Regions from separate parts of the Methylobacillus draconifructus genome, predicted to be linked through region 3. Evidence: riboswitches for the same ligand, from Rfam matches in the RefSeq annotation. Region 3 holds a riboswitch; each other region holds the start of a gene.
The links. Region 3 has a riboswitch for thiamine pyrophosphate ahead of ACJSDX_RS05830 (TonB-dependent siderophore receptor). Riboswitches for the same ligand answer to the same signal wherever they lie in the genome.

Region 1 (2,262 bases), on a different contig from region 3:
TCCGGCCACCCGCGCGCGCCGTCGCCTACATGCAGCGTCACATTGCTGATTTGTTGCTGGAGCAGCCTCGCATTTGCCTGGTGGCTAAGCTCGGCGTTGATCTCGACGCTGTGCACCTCTTGCGCAAGTGAGGCAAGCAAGGCGGTGAAGTAGCCGCTGCCGGTGCCGATTTCCAGCACTTTATCGGTGGGCTTGATTTCCAGCGACTGCAGGACGCGGCCTTCCATCTTGGGGGAAAGCATGGTCTGGCCGAAACCGATGGGGATTTCGATATCGGCAAACGCCAGGCCGCGATATTGCTCGGGGACAAACGCTTCGCGCGGCACGCGGCCCAGAAGGTCGAGCACGGTGCCGTCAAGCACTTCCCAGGGGCGGATCTGCTGCTCTATCATGTTGAAGCGGGCTTGTTCTACATCATGGTGCATTGCAATTGTCCTTATCCATCGCATGGCTATCGGTTTGCCGATTATAGCGCCAGACGGCAGAGTTTCAAGCTGGATCGCGTGACCTGCCAACTTTAGGCACATGCTGCTCTGCATCAACTGTGCATTGTCCACAATAATCTTGATCTAATCAGGGTTTTAACGTACATTCCTTCCATCGCTAGGGGTCTGCTGTTGCACGCTGAGGCATGCAATGGCAGTGAGAATTACCCTTTGAACCTGATGTGGATTATCCCACCGTAGGGAAGCGCAGTTTGGTTTGATGGGGTGGTTTCTATTTTTATTCCCCTGTCGGTACTCCAAAAACGCTTCCCGCATTTTGGAGACTTGAATGAACGCCACCGACAAAAACCTGCAGCAGAATTTCCTCAATGCCACCGCCCAGGTCGACCCTGGCGCAACGCAGCCTTTTACCAATTCCCGCAAGATCTATATCGAAGGCTCGCGCCCCGACATCCGCGTTCCTTTCCGCGAGATCAGCCTGTCGGATACGCCGTCGGCATTCGGCGCCGAGAAGAACCCGCCGGTGATTGTCTACGACACTTCCGGTCCTTACACCGATCCTGAAGTCAGTATCGACATCCGTAACGGTTTGCCCGCCTTGCGCGCTGGCTGGATTGCCGAGCGCGGCGATACCGAGCAACTGGACGGCCCGACTTCCAGCTACGGGCTGGAGCGGCTGAACGATCCCAAGCTGGCCGACATGCGCTTCAACCTGCATCGCAAACCGTTGCGTGCCAAGGCAGGCAGGAACGTGACGCAGATGCACTATGCGCGCCAAGGCATCATTACTCCGGAGATGGAGTTCATCGCCATCCGCGAGAACCAGCGCCGCGAAGGCATGAGCGAACTGTTGCAGACTCAGCATGCCGGGCAGCATTTCGGCGCTTCCATTCCTGAAATCATCACGCCTGAGTTCGTCCGGGACGAAGTGGCGCGCGGCCGGGCAATCATTCCTGCCAATATCAACCACCCCGAAATCGAGCCGATGATCATCGGCCGCAATTTCCTCGTGAAGATCAATGCTAATATCGGCAATTCCGCCGTCAGCTCAAGCATAGGCGAAGAAGTCGAGAAGATGGTCTGGGGCACCCGCTGGGGCGGCGATACCGTGATGGACCTGTCCACCGGCAAGAACATCCACGAAACGCGCGAGTGGATCATCCGCAATTCGCCCGTGCCGATCGGCACCGTGCCTATCTACCAGGCGCTGGAAAAGGTCAACGGCAAGGCCGAAGACCTGACTTGGGAAATCTTTCGCGATACCTTGATCGAGCAGGCGGAGCAGGGCGTGGATTATTTCACCATCCATGCCGGCGTGCGTTTGCAGTACATTCCGATGACCGCCAGGCGCATGACCGGCATCGTCTCGCGCGGCGGCTCCATCATGGCGAAGTGGTGCCTGGCGCACCATAAGGAGTCTTTCCTCTACGAGCATTTCGAGGAAATTTGCGACATCATGAAGGCCTACGATGTCAGCTTCTCGCTCGGCGACGGCCTGCGTCCCGGCTCGATCTACGATGCCAATGACGAAGCCCAGTTTGCTGAGCTGAGAACCTTGGGTGAATTGACCCGGATCGCCTGGAAGCATGACGTGCAGACCATGATCGAAGGCCCTGGCCACGTACCCATGCACATGATCAAGGAAAACATGGACTTACAGCTGGAGCATTGCGGCGAGGCCCCGTTCTATACTCTGGGACCTTTGACCACCGATATCGCACCCGGCTACGACCACATCACCTCCGGCATCGGCGCCGCGATGATAGGCTGGTACGGTTGCGCGATGCTGTGCTACGTCACGCCGAAGGAGCACCTG
Region 2 (2,262 bases), 210 kb from region 3:
TGGCCAGCGTGCCCTGGCTGTTGCGCGCGACGATGTATTCTTCAAGGTTGCCGCGGAACCTGCGCGAATAGGCCATGCCGGCGATGGCGAAAACGGCGGCGAAAAAGACTAGCCAGGCGAGGGCGGCTTGCGTACTGAGCATTGTGTGGTGACTCCTATAATCGACGAACGGCAAGGAGTACGCCCATATGCGTGATTTCCTTCCCTTCGCCAGCATGATCTGGATCAAGTAAAGAGCCTGTTCACGATATTTTCATGGTTCCCGCAATTCAGCAAAAAAACGCAATCAAGACGTCTGCCGTAGGCCATGCTGATTGCCTGGTCAAGGCAGGCAACGCCGAGTGCGATTTTTTGCTGAATTGCCCACAGGGTTGCTTCGCCTCAAAAGTGTATGCTGCGTTGCAAATCCTCGCAGGGCAATCAGCCCTGCTGTGGTTTGCGCCTTGCATCCACATCTGATGCAAAGCAACGGGAACGATGAAAATATCGTGAACAGGCTCTAAGGGTCATGGCAATTGCCATTTCTCAGCCGCAAGCGGCTCCCCTAGGATTGAAACGGCAAAATTAAGGTGTTGCCGTTTCGCTGCCAGATTATAACGATTTTCATGGTGATTTTCACATGGTGCCGGATGTGAATTCTTTATATTCCATGCTATGGTTCTGTCTTTCGGCACGGGGTGCCCTGTTGCAGTATCTGCTTCAGGGCTGAGACCACACCCGTAATACCTGATCCAGATCATACTGGCGGAGGAATGCCTGTCGCAGCTTGTTTGCTGCGCATTCCTTTGCCATGAAAAATTGCAAAGGAATCGCATGGGCAATCCATCTTCACCGCTACTCCCGATTCAAGAACAACTCGTGCTCGTCACCGGCGCAGGCCGTGGGCTGGGCCGGCATATCGCCCGCGCTTTCCTCGATCAGGGAGCGAGCGTGGTCGTGAACTATCTGCATAGCGCGGACGCTGCTGCGGCCTTGGCGGACGAAGCGCCGGGGCGGGCCCTGGCAATCCGGGCGGACGTGAGCGACGCCGACGCCGTGCGGGCGATGGCGGAGCAGGCGCAAGCGCATTTCGGCAAGGCGATCACCACGGTGGTCAACAACGCCCTGCCCGACTTCAGGTTCAACGGCGATGCGCGGGCGCATGCGCATGATCTCGGCTGGGAAGGGTTGCAGCAGCAATTCGAGGGCGTGGTGCGCGGCGCGCTCAATACCGTACAGGCCTGCTTGCCCGGCATGCTTGCGCAGGGATGGGGGCGGGTGGTCAATATCGGCACCAACCTGTTCCAGAACCCGGTGGTGCCCTACCACGACTACACCGCCGCCAAGGCGGCGCTGCTTTCCCTGACGCGCACCTTGGCGCAGGACCTGGGGCCTGGTGGCATCACCGTCAACATGGTGTCGGGCGGCCTGCTGCGCACCACTGACGCTTCTGCCGCCACGCCGGATGCCGTGTTCGACCTGATTGCCGCGAGCACGCCATTGCGCCGCGTCACCACGCCGGAAGAGTTCGCCGACGCGGTGCTGTTCTTCGCCTCGCCCTGGTCGCGCGCGGTGACGGGGCAAAACCTGGTGGTGGATGGCGGCCTGGTCAAGAATTAGAGCCTGTTCACGATCATTTCATAGGGCAGGCTTTTAGCAGCTGAAAAGCTTCCTGGCATTGTTGCCCTGCCTTGCCGTACCAGTTGTACTGTCTGCGGCAGGGCGCCTAGCCAGGATCGCTACGCCAAGCTTTGTTAGCCGCTCTTGATCGCACATGCTATCCGCTGACTCAGCGCCTGCCATTCCTGAATTCACTAAAGAGGCTCTTGTTTTGCCATGATGCACATCAACCTGTTCCTGTTCGGCTGCGGCCACCACAACGCGGCCTGGCGCCACCCGGATTCCCAGGTCGAGCGGCTGGGCGATATCCGCTATTACGAGGAAATGGCGCAACTGGCCGAGCGCGGCAAGCTGGATGCCGTGTTCTTTGCCGACGGCCACGCCACCAACAACATCACCGACGGTCCGCGCTGGTTCCTCGAACCGGTGACCATGCTCACGGCCATCAGCCGCGCCACCCGGCACATCGGCTTGGTGAGCACCATTTCCAGCACTTTCTTCACGCCTTTCCATGCCGCGCGGCTGATGGCTTCGCTCGACCATATTTCCGGCGGGCGCGCGGGCTGGAACGTGGTGACTTCCATGTTCGACGTCGAGGCCAGGAACCACGGATATGAAGCCATGCCCGGCCATGCCGAGCGCTACGCCAGGGCGGAAGAGTTC
Region 3 (2,262 bases):
AGGTCACCGCATCATCACGATGCAGGGTCGATTGGTTGGCTTGCAGGATGGTGCGCCAATCGTCATTCAACGCATAGTCGAATTTCACGCCGAGGTTATAGCTGTCATCGACGACGGGACGGCTCCAGGATTGGTCATTGAGCATCTGCTTGGCGCGGATGCCGGTCGGGATGCGCTGCTCCGGCCCGAGCAATTGGAACCCCGGCACGGTCAGTTGCGACTTGTGCTGGTAATCGAGGTCGAGCTGCAACAGCGCGCGTTCGCTCAGGCGGAAGTCAAACGCGCCCGAAATGAAGTTGCGGTTGCCTGTCGAGCCGTCGACATACGACTTGATGTCTTCCGCCGCGGCATTGATGCGGTAACCGAAGACGCCGTCCTCGGAGCGCCCGCCCAGATCTACCGCGCCGTACACCGTGCCGCGCTCGCGGACTTCGAACGTCGCCGAACGCAGCGGGGCGTCGGTAGGTCGCTTGGTCACGTAGTTGAGCATGCCGCCCGATGCGGCAATCCCCGCCTGCAGGCCGGCCAGGCCTTTCAGTATCTCGATGCGTTCCTTGTTCTCCATCGGCACCCTGGCCTGCGCGAGAATCACCATGCCGTCCTTGCGGTAGTTGGCGCCCTGGTCGAGCACGAAGCCGCGGATCGCAAACCAGTCGGCCAGGCCGACCGCATTGTAGGAATTCTGCACGCTGGCATCCCACTTCACGGCGTCAGTCGCGGAACGTATGCTGCGGTCCTGCATCTGCTCCTGCGTAATCACGTTGACCGAGGCTGGCGTCTGCAGCAGCGATGCTTCGGGAAAGCTGCCGATGCTGGCACGGCGCGCCACGCCATCAGTCGATGCGGAGGTGACGACGACCTCCGGCAGTGCGTTATCGCTGTCATCGGCGGTCTGTGCCAGCGCGGCAGGCGCATAAGCGCAGGCAACGGCCAGCACGCTGAGTTTTTGACGGAAAGTAAAAGCAGGCATTGTGTGTTCACTCGCGTTAGGGACAAGCTACGCGCAGGAACGGACAAAGAGCCTACCTCGGGGAAATGAATGGACCTTGAGTGGCTTTGCGCTTTCCTACGCTGGCATTATCCAGGTCAGGTTCAAGGGTATATCTCACCCGAAGATCGGCTCTTCAGGACCCCTAGCGTGGGTCGTATACTAACAAAGAATGTGCAGAAAATGCCAATTTTCGTTGCAAACAGGGTTGCATGCTGCGCATGTAGCCAATTAACGCGTGCTCAATCGGGTAATACGGAAAAGTGTGCAACGCCATTCAATGGAGAGAGGCGGGGGAAGGAGTTTCCGGCCACAGCAAGTGCAGGTGCGGCAGCACATTATGCTCGCCAATCTGGCTGGTGAGCCCGGCGCGGCGCAGTTTTTCCAGGATATTGGGCCTGGCCTCGGCGACCACCAGCCTGATCTGGTGCTGTCTGCAAGTGTCCAGCAGGTTCCACAATGCCTGCATGCCGGTGGCGTCCATGATAGGCACGCGCGCCATCCTCAGCACAATGGTGTCGGTATCCTCGCGCAGGGTTTGCAGGCGGTGCTGCAAGTGCTCGGCAGCACCGAAGAAGAACGGCCCTTCCAGGCGATAGACCAGCGTGCTCGATGGCAGGCGCCATTCGCGCTGGCCGTATTCCTGCTGCAAGTCATCGTCACTCAGTTGCGTCACGTTCACCGTGTCCGCCATGCGCTTCATGAACAACAATGCGGCAAGCACGACGCCGATATTGACGGCAATCACCAGGTCGCTGAACACGGTGAGCAGGAAGGTGATCAGCAGCACCGCCACATCCGCGCGCGGCGCTGTCCTCGCCATGTGCAGGAAGCGATGCGCCTCGCTCATGTTGTAGGCCACCACGAACAGGATGGCCGCGAGCGCCGCCAGCGGGATATTCACGGCCAATGGCGCCAGCAGGACCACGATCAACACCAGGGTGACCGCATGCACGATGCCGGATAACGGGCTGTTGGCCCCGTTGCGGATATTGGTCGCGGTGCGGGCCAGCGCGCCGGTCGCGGCGAACCCGCCGAACAATGGTGAGGCGATGTTGGCAATACCCTGCCCGATCAGCTCCTGGTTGGACTGGTGGCGCGTGCCCGCCATATTGTCGGCAACGACGGCCGAGAGCAACGACTCAATGGCGCCCAGCAGCGCAATGGTGAAGGCCGGGCCGATCAGCTCTATCATGACGGCAGGGCTGATGCCCTCGGGCAGGGCAAAATGTGGCAAAGCCTGTGGGATGCCGCCGAACGCACTGCCTATGGTG

Region 1: linked by a shared signal. The riboswitch ahead of thiC (phosphomethylpyrimidine synthase ThiC) and the one ahead of ACJSDX_RS05830 (TonB-dependent siderophore receptor) in region 3 are both predicted to bind thiamine pyrophosphate.
Region 2: linked by a shared signal. The riboswitch ahead of ACJSDX_RS04755 (3-oxoacyl-ACP reductase) and the one ahead of ACJSDX_RS05830 (TonB-dependent siderophore receptor) in region 3 are both predicted to bind thiamine pyrophosphate.

What each region holds. Positions count from the first base shown of each region.
Region 1 covers NZ_JBJQII010000001.1:511,859-514,120, reverse strand. The annotation lists gene ACJSDX_RS02415 (protein-L-isoaspartate O-methyltransferase family protein) at 1-425, opposite strand, end outside; TPP riboswitch at 596-706, shown strand; gene thiC (phosphomethylpyrimidine synthase ThiC) at 775-2,262, shown strand, end outside.
Region 2 covers NZ_JBJQII010000002.1:207,105-209,366, reverse strand. The annotation lists gene ACJSDX_RS04760 (sodium:solute symporter family transporter) at 1-142, opposite strand, end outside; TPP riboswitch at 664-770, shown strand; gene ACJSDX_RS04755 (3-oxoacyl-ACP reductase) at 814-1,599, shown strand; gene ACJSDX_RS04750 (LLM class flavin-dependent oxidoreductase) at 1,816-2,262, shown strand, end outside.
Region 3 covers NZ_JBJQII010000002.1:419,485-421,746, reverse strand. The annotation lists gene ACJSDX_RS05830 (TonB-dependent siderophore receptor) at 1-970, opposite strand, end outside; TPP riboswitch at 1,047-1,145, opposite strand; gene ACJSDX_RS05825 (SulP family inorganic anion transporter) at 1,266-2,262, opposite strand, start outside.